Linked DNA regions of Marinoscillum sp. 108. The protein of the gene in region 1 interacts with the protein of each later gene in a pairwise test. Links are inferred from orthologs where the notes say so. Each region holds a gene or a part of one and is shown on either strand. Other genes may lie near its edges.

The links.
Region 2: the proteins of tsaE (region 1) and rlmB interact in binary tests that used the Escherichia coli proteins (3 or more experiments, as listed by UniProt). The link is inferred for Marinoscillum sp. 108 from one-to-one orthologs.

What each region holds. Positions count from the first base shown.
Region 1 is NZ_LR734808.1:1,696,587-1,709,533, reverse strand. Bases 4,859-7,857 are described here. They hold tsaE (tRNA (adenosine(37)-N6)-threonylcarbamoyltransferase complex ATPase subunit type 1 TsaE), read left to right. Parts: upstream 4,859-6,143; coding sequence 6,144-6,572; downstream 6,573-7,857. Other genes in these bases: GV030_RS07095 (T9SS type A sorting domain-containing protein), read right to left, coding at 7,790-7,857; GV030_RS07100 (alanine dehydrogenase), read left to right, coding at 6,562-7,788; GV030_RS07110 (bifunctional response regulator/alkaline phosphatase family protein), read left to right, coding at 4,859-6,147. In the rest of the region: GV030_RS07135 (ABC transporter ATP-binding protein), read right to left, coding at 1-69; lpxA (acyl-ACP--UDP-N-acetylglucosamine O-acyltransferase), read right to left, coding at 73-855; GV030_RS07125 (bifunctional UDP-3-O-[3-hydroxymyristoyl] N-acetylglucosamine deacetylase/3-hydroxyacyl-ACP dehydratase), read right to left, coding at 852-2,246; lpxD (UDP-3-O-(3-hydroxymyristoyl)glucosamine N-acyltransferase), read right to left, coding at 2,243-3,289; GV030_RS07115 (HD domain-containing protein), read right to left, coding at 3,313-4,545; more of GV030_RS07110, read left to right, coding at 4,594-4,858; more of GV030_RS07095, read right to left, coding at 7,858-12,775; GV030_RS07090 (ATP-binding protein), read right to left, coding at 12,891-12,947. UniProt on the Escherichia coli protein: Required for the formation of a threonylcarbamoyl group on adenosine at position 37 (t(6)A37) in tRNAs that read codons beginning with adenine.
Region 2 is NZ_LR734808.1:3,337,736-3,341,787, forward strand. Bases 1,050-4,048 are described here. They hold rlmB (23S rRNA (guanosine(2251)-2'-O)-methyltransferase RlmB), read left to right. Parts: upstream 1,050-2,175; coding sequence 2,176-2,922; downstream 2,923-4,048. Other genes in these bases: GV030_RS13585 (GWxTD domain-containing protein), read left to right, coding at 1,050-2,175; GV030_RS13595 (mannose-1-phosphate guanylyltransferase), read right to left, coding at 2,915-3,985. In the rest of the region: GV030_RS13575 (Dps family protein), read right to left, coding at 1-190; GV030_RS13580 (bifunctional 2-polyprenyl-6-hydroxyphenol methylase/3-demethylubiquinol 3-O-methyltransferase UbiG), read right to left, coding at 206-976; more of GV030_RS13585, read left to right, coding at 1,027-1,049. UniProt on the Escherichia coli protein: Specifically methylates the ribose of guanosine 2251 in 23S rRNA.

The DNA.
Region 1 (12,947 bases):
AAAGTTGAGGTGCCGGAAAACCCATTCGCGGTTATATTTTTTACCAAGGTCAGTGAGCGTGATCTTCATCTGCTAATCTTTATTTCCCCGCATCATACCACGGTTGGAGTCTTCAATGAATTTGATGATGTCATCCCGCTCCACGGAAGGATTCAACTCCATTTTGATTTTGTCAAGTGCCTCAGTATTGTTGAGGCCGCTAAGGTAAAAGATTCGATAGATATCCTGTATTTCTCTGATTTTATCGTTGGAGAAAGCCCGCCTTCTGAGCCCAGTGGAATTCACTCCGGCATATGAGAGGGGATCGCGGGCGGCAGTTACATAGGGTGGTACATCTTTTCTCACCAGCGAGCCACCGGATATCATGGTATGGGCACCGATTTTCACAAACTGGTGGATGGCTGTGGTGCCCCCAACAAAAGCATACTCACCGATGTGTACATGCCCGGCCATTTGCACGGCATTGGCTAGAATAACGTGATCTCTAATGATACAGTCATGGGCCACATGTGTGTAGGCCATCAGCACGCAGTTTCTGCCAATTTTGGTGTCATTTCTATCAAGCCTGGTTCCCTTATTGATGGTCACGCACTCTCTGATGATGGTATCGTCACCAATGGTGGCAGTTGATCGCTCACCTTTATACTTAAGGTCCTGGGGTTCGGCGGAGATCACGGCACCGGGAAATATGCGACAGTTTTTCCCAATTCGGGCGCCATCCATGATGGTAGAGTTGGGACCAATCCAGGTACCTTCTCCAATCACCACATCTGCAGCGATAGAGCAAAAGGCTTCAATGGTTACATTTTCAGCTATTTGAGCCTGAGGATGAATGTATGAAAGCGTACTCGTCATACATCTTTTCTTACAATGCTGGCAGTCATGATTCCTTCACACACCAGGTTGTTACCCACATATGCCACACCTTTCATTTTCGCAAATCCCCTTCTGATGGGCTGCATGAGCTCGAGCTTCATCACCAGTGTATCTCCAGGCACCACCATTTTCCTGAATTTGAAGTTTTCGATCCCCAAAAAGTAGGTCCAATAGTTTTCAGGGTCTGGTACCGTATTGAGTACCAGGATACCACCAATCTGGGCCATGGCCTCCACCTGGAGTACACCTGGCATTACCGGGTTTCCCGGAAAGTGACCTGCAAAGAAAGGCTCGTTCATGGTCACATTTTTGATGCCAGCCACCTGCTCATCGTCCAGGTGAAAAATCTTATCTATCAACAGGAAAGGATATCGGTGGGGCAGTATTTTGGAGATCTTATTGATGTCCAGAACAGCCGGTACCTTAGGATCGTACTGGGGAATGTGAATGTGGCTGGCCTCACTCATGATTTTTTTGAGCTTTCTGGCAAAGGCCACGTTGGTAGTGTGACCTGGTCTGGCTGCCAGTATCTGCGCTTTGATGGGCCTGCCCACCAGTGCCAGATCTCCCAGTACATCCAGTAGTTTGTGCCTGGCTGGTTCGTTGGGGTAGAGGAGTTTCTCGTCATTGAGAATGCCCTCGCCATAAAAATCAATCTTTGGTTTGTTCAGTAGTTTGCTGAGCTTAGCGACTTCTTCTGGTCTCACCTTTCTATCCACTACCACCACAGCATTACTGAGGTCGCCCCCTTTGATCAGGTCGTTTTTGTAGAGTTCTTCTATTTCGTGAAGAAAGCAGAACGTGCGGCTCCTGGCAATGTCATTTTGAAAATCTTCGAGCTTATTGAGGGAAGCATGCTGGCTCCCCAGTACTTTGGAGCTGTAGTCTACCATCACAGTCACGCGGTAATCATCCAGCGGAAGTGCGGCAATCTCCACTCCCAGACTTTTGTCCTGATAAAAGATGCTTTCCGGGATTTCATAAAAGTTACGCTGGGCGTTTTGCTCTTCGATCCCCACTTTGAGGAAGGCGTCCACGAAAGGACCGGCACTTCCATCCATGATCGGTGTCTCCTGACTGTCCAACTGGATCAGGATATTGTCTATTTCCATTCCCACCAATGCCGCAAGTACATGCTCTATGGTTTGAACCCTTGCTCCATCTTTTTCCAGCGTTGTTCCTCGGTTCACATCAATCACATAGTCCACATCCGCTTCTATGATGGGTTGGTCTTTGAGGTCCGTACGTTGAAACTTGATGCCATGGTTGGGTCGGGCAGGTTTGAACGTAATGTTTGCCGCCATACCTGTATGTAGTCCCACTCCTGAGAGGGTTATTGGCTTCCTGATGGTCTGTTGGTAAACTTTCATTTTGGGCTGTTGGGGGTCAAATTTAGGATTTTTTGCTCAAGTTCCTGAATGCACGCCATCAGCTCTGGAAGCTTTTTGTAAATGGCGTATGATTTCAGGTACCCATGACGATCCATGGCTGGCACACCAAACAGAATTTGATCAGATTTGGTGCTTTTGGTAACCCCCGATCGGGCGCCGACTTTGGTATGATCGGCTATGTGAATGTGCCCCACCGTACCTACCTGCCCACCGATCATCACGTGCTTGCCCACCTTGGCAGAACCTGAAATGCCTGTTTGGGCAGCAATCACCGTATGCTTTCCTATTTCCACATTGTGGGCAATCTGTACAAGGTTGTCGATTTTCACCCCATCCCCAATGCGGGTGGTGCCGAGGGTAGCACAGTCAATGGTGGTATTGGCCCCGATATCTACATGGTTGCCCAGCTCCGCATTTCCAGTTTGCGGGATGTTTTGATAGGAGCCATCCGGCTTGGGGGCAAATCCAAACCCGTGTGAACCAATGACCGCCCCTGCCTGAATGTTGCAATAAGCTCCGATGATGGTTCTTTCGTAGATCTTAGCTCCGGGATAGATGATCGTGTGATCACCTATGGTGCAATGGTCCCCAATGTATACCTGAGGGTGTATTTTCACATTCTTCCCGATGGTGACATGGTCGCCTATGTAGGCAAATGCACCGAGATAAAGCCCATCAGAATGTGAGAAGTCTGTTCCCAAATGTACAGGAGCCTCTATTCCGGTCTTCTTCAGGATAGTGAGTCGTTGGTACTCTGCCTGCAGCGCAGTGAAACTCAGATAGGGATCATTCACCCTGATGAGGACTGTTTTAGTCGATTGCTTGGGTACAAAATCCACGCCTACAATCACCGCGGCAGCATGTGTATTATATAAATGCTGTTCATATTTGGGGTTGGCCAAAAAAGAAACAGAATCGCACTGAGCGTCCTCCAGACTAGAAATGCCCAGAATAAGGATATTCGGATCGCCGGCTACTTCTCCATTCAATATCTCCGCAATTTGACCTACCGTTAAATTCATAAGTGTGGTTTTACACCTGGCGTTCAGACGGGTAAAGATAGGTTTTTGGGGAAGCAGAGATAGTATTTCTTCACGATTTTGCTCATGGCTTTGATGTTGGGTAGATCGGTAGCCTGAGCCACGTCCACTACCTCTCCACTCTTCATCAGGATATTGATGCTGCCGCCTTTGGCAATATAGGCTGCATTACTGATGGAGCCCTTTTGGATAAAATACTTAGCCTCCTGGGCAGAGTAGCCCTGTGCGAGTAATTGCTGCAGGACCTGATCGATTTGCTCTGAGCTGAATTTGTCATTGGACAGCCGAATGCCGAAAAGCCTGCGGTTGAGCAGATCATTGCTTAGTTTGCTCAACACCACGTCATCATGAGACTGCCACATTTTGATGGAGCCCCACACATCCATGTCGTCCAGCATGGCAAATACATCCAGGAGGTCTTTATCGTCGAAGAACTCCTGCTGGGTGATGTTGCGCTCCAGAAAAATCCTGAAGGCAGGCGTTGCGGGAATATCTTTCCCACTTTGAGTGAGTTTCTTAGCACGCTTAATCAGCGAGATGAGCATGGCCTCTGCCGAAACAGCCGTTTTGTGAAGGTACACCTGCCAATACATCAGGCGACGGGCACTGAGGAAGTTTTCGATGCTGTAAATCCCTTTTTCTTCTACTACCAACTGATCGTTTTCGACGTTCAGCATTTTGATGATCCGCTCCGCACCTATGGTGCCCTCGTACACCCCGGTAAAGAAACTATCGCGCTTCAGGTAGTCCAGCCGGTCCACGTCCAGCTGGCTGGAGACCAGCTGATGAAGAAATTTCCGATGATATTTTCCCGTAAAAATCTGCTTGGCCAACTCCAGTCGGCCGCCAAATTCTTTATTGAGTTTATCAAAAATCCAAAGCGAAATCTGCTCATGCTGCACGTCTTTAAATAAACTGAACTCCAGGGTGTGAGAGAACGGCCCGTGCCCAACATCATGCAAAAGGATGGCCACCAGCGCAGCTTCATACTCTGCATCAAAGATCATGACCCCTTTGCTACGTAGGGTGTCAAGGGTTTTTTGCATGAGGTAGGTAGCCCCTATGGCATGGTGAAACCTGGTATGCAAAGCACCCGGATAAACAAAGTCTGTGAGACCGAGTTGTTTGATCCTACGCAATCTTTGAAAATATGTGTGTTCAATAATATCAAAGACCAGTTCGTTGGGTATATTGATAAACCCGTACACGGGATCGTTTAAAATTTTCTTTTTGTTCAAATTGAAAAAGCGGTTTGATATTTGTTCACTTACGTCAAAAATAGATGAATGCAGAAATATAGAATTTTATGGGCTGATGATGAAATAGATCTCCTCAAGCCACACATCCTTTTTTTAAGTAACAAAGGATTTGAGATCACTCCGGTCAATAGCGGATCGGATGCACTGGAGGAAATAGATCATCACACCTTCGATTTGGTTTTTTTAGATGAAAATATGCCAGGGATGTCCGGTCTGGAAACCCTCAATTACATTAAATCCACGCACCCGAACCTGCCAGTGGTCATGATCACCAAAAGTGAAGAAGAACACATCATGGAGGAGGCCATCGGTGCGAAAATAGCCGATTACCTGATCAAACCACTGAACCCGAATCAAATACTCCTCTCGGTCAAGAAAATTCTGGACAATAAGCGCATCGTATCTGAGCATACCAACCAAAGCTATCAGCAGGAATTTCAGAAGTTGAGCATGACAGTGCAGGATCTGGATGATTTTGAGGGGTGGGCAGATCTCTACAGAAAGCTGGTGTACTGGGATCTGGAGATTGATAGTACAGATGATAAAAGTATGTTGGAGGTGCTGAATACTCAGCGCTCGGAGGCCAATCAGCGGTTTTCTGACTTCATCGTGGACAACTATCGCGATTGGATCACCGATCCTGATGTGGACAGGCCTTTGCTTTCTCATCAGGTACTCAAGAAGAAGGTATTCCCTTTACTGAAAAGTGAAAAGCCGGTTTTCCTCATCGTCATAGATAATCTCAGATTTGATCAATGGGAAATATTGGAACCCGAAATATCGGAGTTATTCAATATTGTGAACAAAGACTACTACTATTCTATATTGCCAACTACTACGGCTTACGCCAGAAATGCCCTTTTTGCAGGACAGATGCCTCTGGATATTGCCAAAAATCATCCCGACCTGTGGGTGGGTGAAGATGATGAGGATGGAAAGAACCTCTATGAGGAGCAGTTGTTAATGAAAAATCTGGAGAAAGAGCGTCTTCAGGTAAAAGCCAGCTATCACAAGATCATCAAGGCCAGTGATGGTAAGAACCTCACGGACAATGTCAAAAACCTGATGAAAAATGACTTCAACGCTATTGTATTCAATTTTGTAGACATGCTGTCGCATGCCCGTACAGATATGCAGATGATCCGAGAGCTGGCTCCAGATGAATCAGCGTATCGGTCTATCACCAAGTCGTGGTTCTCACATTCATCGCTTTATGACCTTTTGCGCTACTTATCCGGTAAAGATGTGAAGGTGGTGATCACCACGGATCATGGGACCATCAGGGTGAAAAAGCCCTATAAAATAGTGGGTGACAGAAACACCAATACCAACCTGCGGTATAAAGCCGGGCGAAATCTTGCCTTTGAAGAGAAGGGAGTACTATTCACCAGAGACCCCGATGAATTCAGGTTGCCAAAAGTAAACGTGAGCACAGCCTTTGCATTTGCGCGCGAAGATTTTTTCTTTGCCTATCCAAATAATTACAATTACTACGTCAACTTCTATAAAGACACCTTCCAGCATGGTGGGGTGAGCATGGAGGAGATGATCATACCTTTGGTAGAGCTGGCACCTAAATGAAAACAATTTTAATTAGTGAAGAAGGGGAGTTGAATGCTGTGGCGGATGCATTGCTGCCACTACTCACAGCGCAACGCATCGTCTGTTTCAATGGAGAGATGGGAGCTGGTAAGACCACCCTCATCAAGGTGATCTGTGAGCGTCTTGGTGTACAGGATCCCATGAGTTCACCTACTTTTTCCATTGTGAATGAATACCGGGACATGGAGGATGACCCCATTTATCATTTTGATTTTTATCGGATAGAAAAGCTGCAGGAAGCGCTCGATATCGGAGTGGATGAATATTTTTATTCAGGAGATATTTGTCTGATAGAGTGGCCGGAGATGATAAAAGAATTGATACCTGAAAATCACCTTGAAATAAGTATTAAATTAGTGGGAGACAATGGACGTGAAATAACCATAGCTTCACATGGCGGATAAAATGAAATCGGGTTTTGCGGAATTAGCCCGTGAGCGGAGCATGTACCCACAAGAGGCACCTGCAAAGATTAAGAGAGGATCAAAATCATTGTTTATAGGGGTACCTAAGGAGATTTCGCTACAGGAGAGCAGAGTGACCCTCAAACCAGAGTCAGTGGAGGTGCTGGCTGCCAACGGACACGAAATCTGGGTAGAAGCAGGAGCGGGGAAGTCCGCGCATTATTCAGACAGAGAGTATAGTGAAGCTGGTGCTAAAATTGTAAACTCCGCCAAGGAGGTTTTTAAAGCCAATATCATTTTGAAAGTGGAGCCGCCCACACTGGAGGAAATAGAATACCTCAATGATGGAGCTACCATCATTTCCGCATTTCAGTCGGGTCGCCAATCAGTAGAATATATTCATGCACTCAATGCAAAGAAGATCACTGCCATTGCCTACGAGTTCATCGAAGACAAAGTAGGGGGGCTTCCGCTTGTGCGGGCCATGAGCGAGATAGCCGGTAGTGCGGTGATGCTTATCGCGGCAGAATTGCTCAGCAATACCAATGGTGGGCAAGGGGTGATCCTGGGTGGGATCACAGGTGTGCCGCCAACTCAGGTGGTCATCCTGGGTGCAGGTACCGTGGCAGAATATGCCGCCAGAGCTTCCATAGGGCTCGGTGTGGATATCCAGATTTTTGACAATCATATTTATAAACTGAGGCGAATCAAGCATGCTCTTGGGCAACAGATTCATACGTCTACGATTGACAATGCTACACTGGAGGGCGCCATTAGCAAAGCGGATGTGGTAATAGGCGCCATACGTGCCGAAAAGGGTAGAAATAAGTGTGTCATCACGGAAGAGATTGTGGCTAAGATGAAATCCGGTTCGGTCATAATAGACGTGAGCATTGATCAGGGAGGCTGTATCGAAACCAGCGAGATGACCAGCCACAAAAAACCGACCTTCAAGAAACACGACGTGATCCACTACTGCGTGCCCAACATTGCTTCCAGGGTATCACGTACAGCTTCCATAGCCATTTCAAATATTTTCACACCTATTCTGTTGCACGTGGCAGACGCAGGAGGGGTGGATGAAATGATCTTCAACCACCCCTGGTTTATGCGAGGGGTTTATACCTATCGTGGTAGCATTTGCAATATTCACCTGGCTCGCAAGTTCAATTTGGGCTATAAAGACCTGAACTTGCTGATGGCCGCCAGGTTCTGATTTAGCGCTTGATGAATTTGATAAGTTGAGCACCTCTGCCTTGAATAGAGATGAAATATATTCCCGGGTTCAACGCTGAAATGTCAAGCTCCATCAGTTCCTGACTGATAGGGAAATTGGCTATTGTCTTTCCTGATACATCTGACAGCCTCAGCGTATGAGAGATATAGTCTTTCCTGAGCGATACCCTCAGAAGCTGATCAGCCGGATTAGGCCAAATACTCATTTCCAATTCACCAACCATATGTAGGGGATCACAGTTTCCTACTACTATGATATTCACTACTTCAGAGGTCTCATTCCCCGATAAATCAGTCAGGGTTACCGTGATCTCCTGGGTGCCAATGTCATCACACCCAAAAGTTTCTTTAGAGAGTTTTATCTGATCCAAACCGCAATTGTCCGAACTTCCATTATCCACCGCTTCGGGGGTGAGGATGGCTGTGCCCAGGGGATCTAGCTGGATAGTAAGACCTTGAAGAATGGCTGTGGGGGCAGTGCGATCCAGAATGGTAACAATGGTGCTACCTACAGTAGTATTACCATCTTTGTCCGTGAGGGTGATTACCACTTCATTATTTCCTAAATCCTCACAGGTGAAAGTGTTCTTACTGAGGATAAAGCTTTCAATGCCGCAATTATCGGTGCTGCCATCATCAATGTCCTCGCTTGAGATACTTACGGTTCCCAGATCATTTAGGTCTAGGGTGAGTTCTTTCAGGTGAGCTACGGGGGCCGCTGGGTCAGTCACGGTCACCAGTGTGGTGGCTGTGGTCACATTCCCGCTGGCATCTTCCAGCGTCACGGTGATTTCATTTTCGCCAAGATCCTCACAGGTGAAAGTGTCCTTACTGAGGACAAAACTTTCAATGCCGCAATTATCGATGCTGCCATCGTCAATGTCCTCGCTTGAGATAGTTACGGTTCCCAGATCATTTAGGTCTAGGGTGAGTTCTTTCAGGTGAGCTGCAGGAGCCATTTGATCGGTCACATTCACCAGTGTGGTGGCTGTGGTTACATTCCCGCTGGCATCCTCCAGCGTTATGGTGATTTGATTTTTACCGAGATCCTCACAGGTGAAAGTGTTCTTACTGAGGATAAAGCTTTCAATGCCGCAATTATCGGTGCTGCCATCATCAATGTCCTCGCTTGAGATACTTACGGTTCCCAGATCATTTAGGTCTAGGGTGAGTTCTTTCAGGTGAGCTACGGGGGCCGCTGGGTCAGTCACGGTCACCAGTGTGGTGGCTGTGGTCACATTCCCGCTGGCATCTTCCAGCGTCACGGTGATTTCATTTTCGCCAAGATCCTCACAGGTGAAAGTGTCCTTACTAAGGATAAAGCTTTCAATACCGCAATTATCGGTGCTGCCATCATCAATGTCCTCGCTTGAGATAGTTACGGTTCCAAGATCATTTAGGTCTAGAGTGAGCTCTTGCAAGTGAGCTACAGGGGCCGCTGGGTCAGTCACGGTCACCAGTGTGGTGGCTGTGGTTACATTCCCGCTGGCATCCTCCAGCGTTATGGTGATTTGATTTTCACCGAGATCCTCACAGGTGAAAGTGTCCTTACTCAGGATTGAGCTTTCAATACCGCAATTGTCCAGGCTTCCGTTGTCCAGGTCTGCAAATGTCATTGTGGTCAGTCCATCGGCTTTCAGCTCCACTGTGGCTGTTTTCAGCGAAGCAATAGGGGCCAGGGTATCAAGTAGGGTTACCTGTATAGGTGCCTGTGTGGAGTTACCACTGTGGTCTTCAGTGGTAACGGTAATTTCCTGAGTACCCAGGTTTTCACAGCTGAATTCGGATTGGCTGACACTGGTGCTCATAATACCACAGTTGTCAGAAACAAGGGCCATAGACTGATCCGAAGTGATGATGGCGGCACCAGCAGCATTCAGATATAAAGTGAGCGCACCATCCTGCACTTTTGGACTTAAGGTATCGGCAATGCTGATAGTAACCTGCTCACTGGTGGTGTTACCATGGGCGTCAGTGGCCGAAATGCTGACTTCCTGCGGGCCCACGTCTTCACAGTAAAAGTTTCCCCGTTCCATGCTCATGGTTATGGTTCCTGAATAGGGGTCATAGCTTTCTCCTGCTATGTTATTGGCTGTGAGCGTAACTGCCCCTGTTTGATCCAGGTAGAACAGGGTGTCCGAAGGAATAAGAATTGGGGGAACATCGTCTATTACCGCCACTACTAAGGTATTTTCGAATGTTCCCCCGCCGCTATCACTAACCTGAATGCGGATAAAATATTCACCAGCCGCCAGATGAGCATTCAGGATGATTAGGGCATTTTCTTGAATTTTGAACAGTGAGTTATGCGTACTGCCTTCACCCTCTATCAGGGTGTAAGTGTGCAGGTTATCTGCGTCAGCATCTTCTGTGCTTAGAAGACCCACTTGAGTATTTTCTCCCGATGACTGCAATACGATTGTATCTGACAGCCTGAGGGCACTGGGGCTACGGTTAGGGTTGATGGTATTGAGCCAGTATTGGGTGAGTGCAAAGTCCGAGCTGATTTCATTTAGCCCGGTGACTAGCACGTCCAGGTCACTGTCGCCATCCACATCGGCCCATTTGGCAACACCGAAGGTCACTTGGGGTAGATAGGCTTGGGTATCAGTGAAGCCATCACCGTCATTTCTTAGTACAGTGGAGATGTACTCGGAGTTGCCAGTATCACCTACCAGGAGGATATCAAGGTCACCATCATGGTCATAATCTCCCCATTCGGCATGTCCAAAGCTCACGCCCGGAAGGATTGCCTCTGTGTCCACGAAAGTGTTATTCTGGTTTTGATAGATGATGGTTCGGGGGGTTAGATCAATGTTTCTGCCAGCAGCGAGCAGGTCCAGGTCGCCATCGTTATCATAGTCGCCCCAGTTCAAGGCAGACTCAGAGAGGCCCTCCAGGCTTATTGTTTCAGAAAAGGTGTTGTCAGTATTGAGGTAAATGATGGTGTAAAGAATAAACCGCCCGTCACCAGATAGTGCCAGGTCCAGATCACCGTCATTATCATAATCGCCCCAGGCCAGGTCTCCATAGGATACTCCGGTGAGGGGACTATCAGTGTCCACGAAGATGCCGTCATCGTTACGGTATATTTTACTTATTTTATCGCTAGACGCTGTGATGCCCGATAGCGCCAGGTCCAGATCCCCATCTCCGTCGTAATCGCCCCAGGCCATAGCCCCGGATGAAACTTCAACTATGTTGGCTTCTATGTCTACAAAGGTGCCTTCATCATTTCGATATATTTTACTCGAGCCGCCCACTGCCAGATCAAGGTCTCCATCTCCATCAAAATCACCCCATCTGACGGGGCCATCTTCCGCCATTTCCAGTCCGGCTTCTATATTGGTGAATACACCCTCATCATTCCGGTATATGCTGGTAGTGGCTGGCGTTCCGGTGATTACCAGATCCATGTCTCCATCCCCATCATAGTCACCCCAATCTGCTTCGCTGAAGAAGAGGTTGGGAAGCATAGCGGAGTTGGCACTATCCAGAACAAACTCATCAATGGGTATTATGTCGTCAACCACCTGAATGTTGAAGGTATCTGTAAGTGTAAGCTCCCCATCACTCACACCTATGATGATCGGGAAGGTACCGGCCCACATATTGCGTGTATTGTTTACATACAGTTGATTTTCGGAAATGTGAAATGCGCCATTGTAGACTCCGGACGCTTGCGCATCGTACACAAGGCTAAAGGTGAGTACGTCGGAGGCGTTGAGGTCGTGGCTTGATAAATCACCTATGAGGGTGTTTTCTCCTGCAGATAGATTGACTTTAAGGTTGCTGAGGTGAAGGGAATCCGGACCAAAGTTAGGGTCGGTGCTGTTCACCCAAAACTCGGAAAAGGGGGCTGAAAATTCCTCACTCAGGCCGGTGATGAGTACGTCCAGGTCAAAATCATTGTCATAATCTGCCCATTTTACTTCACCGTAGTAGGTGAGGGGAAATTCTTCGCTCAACGCATAAAAAGTGCCGTTAATGTTTTCGTAAATTCTGGCGATGGAGGTTCCCTGACCGGTGGTGTCGCCGGCGATCAGGATGTCCAGGTCATCATCTGCATCAAAATCACCCCACTGGACGGAGCCAAATAAGGTGCCTGTAATGGTTGCTTCTATATTGATAAAGTTGCTGATGTCATTTCTGTAAATGAAGCAAACCACATCCAAATCCACTGTTTGCCCGGAAATGAGGAGGTCAGGATCTCCATCCCCATCATAGTCTGCCCAATCCTGATAGGCATTTGTAAGGCCAGTGAAAGCAAACTCTGTGTCTGTGAATGTGCCATTGTTATATTGATACAATCGAGCCTCTATGTTAAAATACCCATCGCCGCTGATGAACAAATCAAGATCACCATCCAGGTCATAGTCAATCCAATGGACCGTGCCAGCGATTTGTTCCAGGTTGGTCTCTGTATCCACAAATACACCATTGTCATTTCTATAGATATAGGCGTCATTCTCAAAGTCGATATTGCTACCGCTCATCGCTATGTCCAAATCACCATCTGCGTCATAGTCACCCCATCGGGCATCACTGTATCCGGTTTGTCCAATCGGAATGAGGTTGGCTTCAATGTCCTGAAAAACACCGTTAGTGTTCTGATAGATGATAGACAAAGGCCCATTGTCACTCATTCCGGTAATCAGGAGGTCAAGGTCACCGTCTCCGTCAAAATCGCCCCAGTCCATAGATCCTCTATAGAATGGGGCGATTTCTGCTTCGATATTCAGCAGTGTTCCGCCCTCGTTTCGGTATATTTCGCAGGTATTTCCTGCATTAGAAATTCCATTGATCACCAGGTCTTCGTCTCCATCCTGGTCGTAGTCCCCCCAGGCGATGTTGCTGAATCCGATATCCGTGAGTGCGGAAGAGAGGCTTTCTGATTTTGTGAAGGTTTGTGCTGTGGAAAAATTGAGAGCGATCAATACGCTAACAACAAGTACTGAGTATTTCATAATCTGGCTATTTGGTTTGGTAAGACAAACCTCTGAAGATCATGGTGGGGTGGGTGTCAGTTTTGTTGCAAAGACTTCCGTTTTTGTAGCAAAAGGGGTATTTATCAGAATTTGCCTAAGAATTGATCGTTTTTTTGCCCACCTCTCCAGGGGTGATTCCGAACTCCTCCCG
Region 2 (4,052 bases), 1.6 Mb from region 1 along the record:
TCGTCAAAATACGCTCGGCGATTTCATCAATAGAAGTCAAGGCCTCTGTGTACAGTTCCTCAAACTTTACATGTAGCTCAAAAAACCGCTTTCCTTTGATGTTCCAATGGAATCCGCGGGTGTTTTGATAGTAAATATGAAAGTCGCTGAGTAGTTGATTAAGTTCGATTATTAGTTTTTCTGAATTCATGATCTTTTTTTGTTTTTACTTACTTAGAATAACAAAAAGATCAAGGTTTTGTTCGGACTTTTCCCTGACAAAATAGTCCTCATGTGAGATAGAAAGAACCAGTTCGTCCGACTGGTTTTTGAGTTTATTTCGGTTTCGTCTATTGAGGATTTCATAGGGCTTTCTGAGCAGTGCCGCCGGGAGCCTGTATTGCAGGTCCAGGATGTCATACTTCATGATTTTCTGCACAGACTTGCGGTTGCGCTCATGGTATTCCATCACCTTTTCATTGCCCGCTATTCCTTTCATATCTACTGAGGAGAAATATTTTCCAGCCAGAGTGGCCAATTGATCTGCGGTATATTCCCGGATGTGCCATGGATTACGGCTCAGGGTCATTTTGATGTTGGGCGTAGATAGAATTGCTTTTCCTCCAGGCTTTAGGATGCGGTGGATTTCTGAAAGAAAAAGTTCATCCTGCTGAATGTGCTCGATCACCTGAAAACTTACCACCGTATCAAAACTATTATCCGGCAAATCGATGGGAGGAAAAACACCTGACTCAAAGCGCGCATTCTTGAATTTTCCACGTAATGTTTCAATAACTCCTTCAATTTTATCGAGTCCCAAATAACTATCTACTTTATTCAGAAGTAGGGATACGCCCCTGCCTTCGCCGCAGCCCAGTTCCAGCAAGTCTCCCGAAACCAGCGGCTCAGCTGCGTAATAAGCTTTTAGGAGCCTTTGATGGATGGGGTTGTCTGAGGGGATCTGGTCTGATGTGATCTCAGTAGTATATACACTCATGGCAATTTTTTTGGCAAAGAAACCAAATTATTACTTAACTTTTTTGCCTTATGCAGCGACAGAGAAGTGGTTTTCTTATTTTCCTTATTTGTCTGGCATCGGTTTCTCATGCTTTAGACCTTTCCAGAATTAACCTTGGCTTTCAATATGATCTCAGTGCCGGCATGACCATCAGTCATCGGGTGGTGGAGGTGAATGAAGGTGTGGCGGTTTATTTTAGGGTGAGCACCGATAGCCTGGGTGCATGGCAGAGTCATTTTCTTTTGCAGGAGAGATACAATTCACTCAAGCATGATACCCTGAGTAATTACACGCTGGATACACTGCAGATCAGTCTGTCTTCCGGATACTTTAAACTTACCCTGCCCCAGTCCTCAAAAGCATTGTTGCTCATCAGTATGGTGGACCTCAACAGAGGGCTGTACAGAATTGGAGATGTTAGGATTTCAACCCCTGTGGGGTTTACTCCAAACCTTCCGCTGGATGAGCGGGGCCTCCCAATTTTTGATAGTTATGTGACGGGTGAGAGCGTACGCATAGCAGGTGAAGTAGGCGAGCTCCATGCATACCAATACCTGGATGATTTTGGGTCGGCAGACCCACCCATGGGCCTCATGAAGCCTATAGCTCCCAGCCTGTCCATCGATAGTTCTTTTTATTTTGAAGGGGAGCTGGTCAGTATGGAGAACTACCACTTTTACCTCATTCAGGAGGATACCCTGGCTCAAACCGCCCTTACGCTGCTCAAGTGTCCTGCGTACTATCCGGAGTTCAAGCGATTGGATGAACTGATTGGTCCGCTTACATACATCACCACTCCTACGGAGCTCAAGGCCATCAGTGATAGTCAAAGTAAAAAGATTTTTGAAAATTTCTGGCTCAATACCTACGGGACCAAGTTTAGAGCGAAAAATGCCATTCGTGTCTTCTACAAGCAGGTGGAAGATGCTAACAGACTTTTCACGGATTACAAGCAGGGATGGAAAACTGACCGGGGGATGATCTACATCATCTTTGGTCTTCCAGATCAGGTCTTCCGCAATGAAAGCACAGAGGTCTGGAAATATAATGACGGCCCTGAATTTGAATTCATCAGGATTTCAACTCTCTTTACACCCACAATGTATACCTTGAAGCGTGACCGCCAGTATGAGCGGCTGTGGTATTCACAGGTAGGGGATCTCAGAAAAGGCTTATAAATGGAAGTAAAGAAAAATGAACATATGATCTATGGCATACGGGCTGTCATAGAAACCATCCATGCAGGAAAGGATCTTGAGAAAGTGTTCATTCAGAAGGGGTTGAAAGGGGATCTGGCGAAAGAGCTTCAGGGGCTTATTCATGGGAGACAGATTCCACTCTCCACGGTGCCTGTAGAAAAAATCAACAGTTTTACCCGTAAAAACCATCAGGGAGTGGTGGCCTTTTTGTCTCCTGTACAATACCACAAAATAGACCATGTGCTGCCTGCCGTATTTGAAAACAGACGTGTGCCTCTTATCCTTATACTGGATAGGGTTACGGATGTCAGAAATTTTGGAGGGATTGCCCGTACTGCTGAGTGCATGGGTGTGGATGCCATACTGATCCCTACCAAAAACAGTGCTCAAATCAATGCGGATGCCATCAAGACGTCAGCCGGAGCACTCAATTTTATTCCCGTGTGCAGAGAGGCCAATCTGAAAGAAGCCATCCAGTTCTTAAAGGACTCTGGGCTTCAGATAGTGGCCAGTACTGAGAAAGCAGAGTCTTACTTTCAGGATATCGATTTGATGGTACCCACGGCCATCATAGTGGGTTCTGAAGATGAGGGAATTTCATCTGCCTACCTGGCCATGGCCGATAAACAGGTGAAAATCCCTATCAGTGGAGAAATAGCTTCGCTAAATGTGTCAGTGGCTGCCGCCATGGCTCTGTACGAAGTAAATAGGCAAAGGCTTATATAAACTTCTCGCCTTTTTCCATTTTCACATCGGTGACAAACCGCCTGAAAATACCCGAATCTTCCTTTTTGCAGATCAGGAGTACATCCTCAAAGTCAGCAACGAGGTAGCCTTCCAGTCCCTGGGCTACGATCACACGATTGGTTTCGCTGAGAATGTAATTATCCTTAGAGTCGTAAGTGATCACATTACCCTCTATTACGTTTTCGTTCTCATCTTTGGTCTTGATTTCGTGCAGGGCATTCCATGAGCCCAGATCGGACCACCCAAAATCCCCCAAAACCACATATACACTGTCCGACTTCTCCATGATGGCATAATCTATGGAGTTGCTTTTGGAGAGCGAATAAGCCGATTTGATAAACTTCGGCTCATCGGGAGTATAGTAAATGCCAGAACCTTCCTCAAAAGTTTCCGCCAGCTCGGGCTGATACGTTTCAAAAGCATTGATGATGGCCGTGACACTCCACACAAAAATGCCGGCATTCCATACAAAATCGCCGCTAGCAATGAATTTCTCAGCCAGTTCTAGTTCGGGCTTTTCAGTGAAAGTCTTTACCTTCTTGATTTCTTCGTCGGATTCTTCAAACTGGATATAACCGTATCCGGTTTCAGGTCTGTGGGGCTCTATGCCTATAGTAAACAGACGTTCATCGTCTGCGTGGTCCACTGCCTGCCCAATCACCTCCACAAAAGCTGCTTCTTTAAAGATGACATGATCGGATGGCAAAATGACCATTACGCCATTAGGATCTTTTTCTTTGATTTTATAGGCAGCGTAGGCAATGCAAGGGGCTGTATTTCGTTTGGAGGGCTCGAGAAGTATATTCTCGCTGGGTAGCTCAGGTAGCTGCTCGGCAAGAAGATCTTTGTATATTTCGTTGGAAACCACCCAGATATTTTCAGAGGGTACAGTTTCCTTAAACCGGTCAAAGGTCATTTGAAGCAAAGTTCTGCCTGTTCCCAAAACATCTAGAAATTGTTTTGGTTTATTATTGCGGCTGTAAGGCCAAAACCTTGTTCCTGTACCACCTGCCATAATCACTACATGGATATTCTTGTTCATGTTGACTGTTGCTGAAATTAATGCTTTCTGGATTATTTTCGACAAATATAGACCAATGCTACAACCT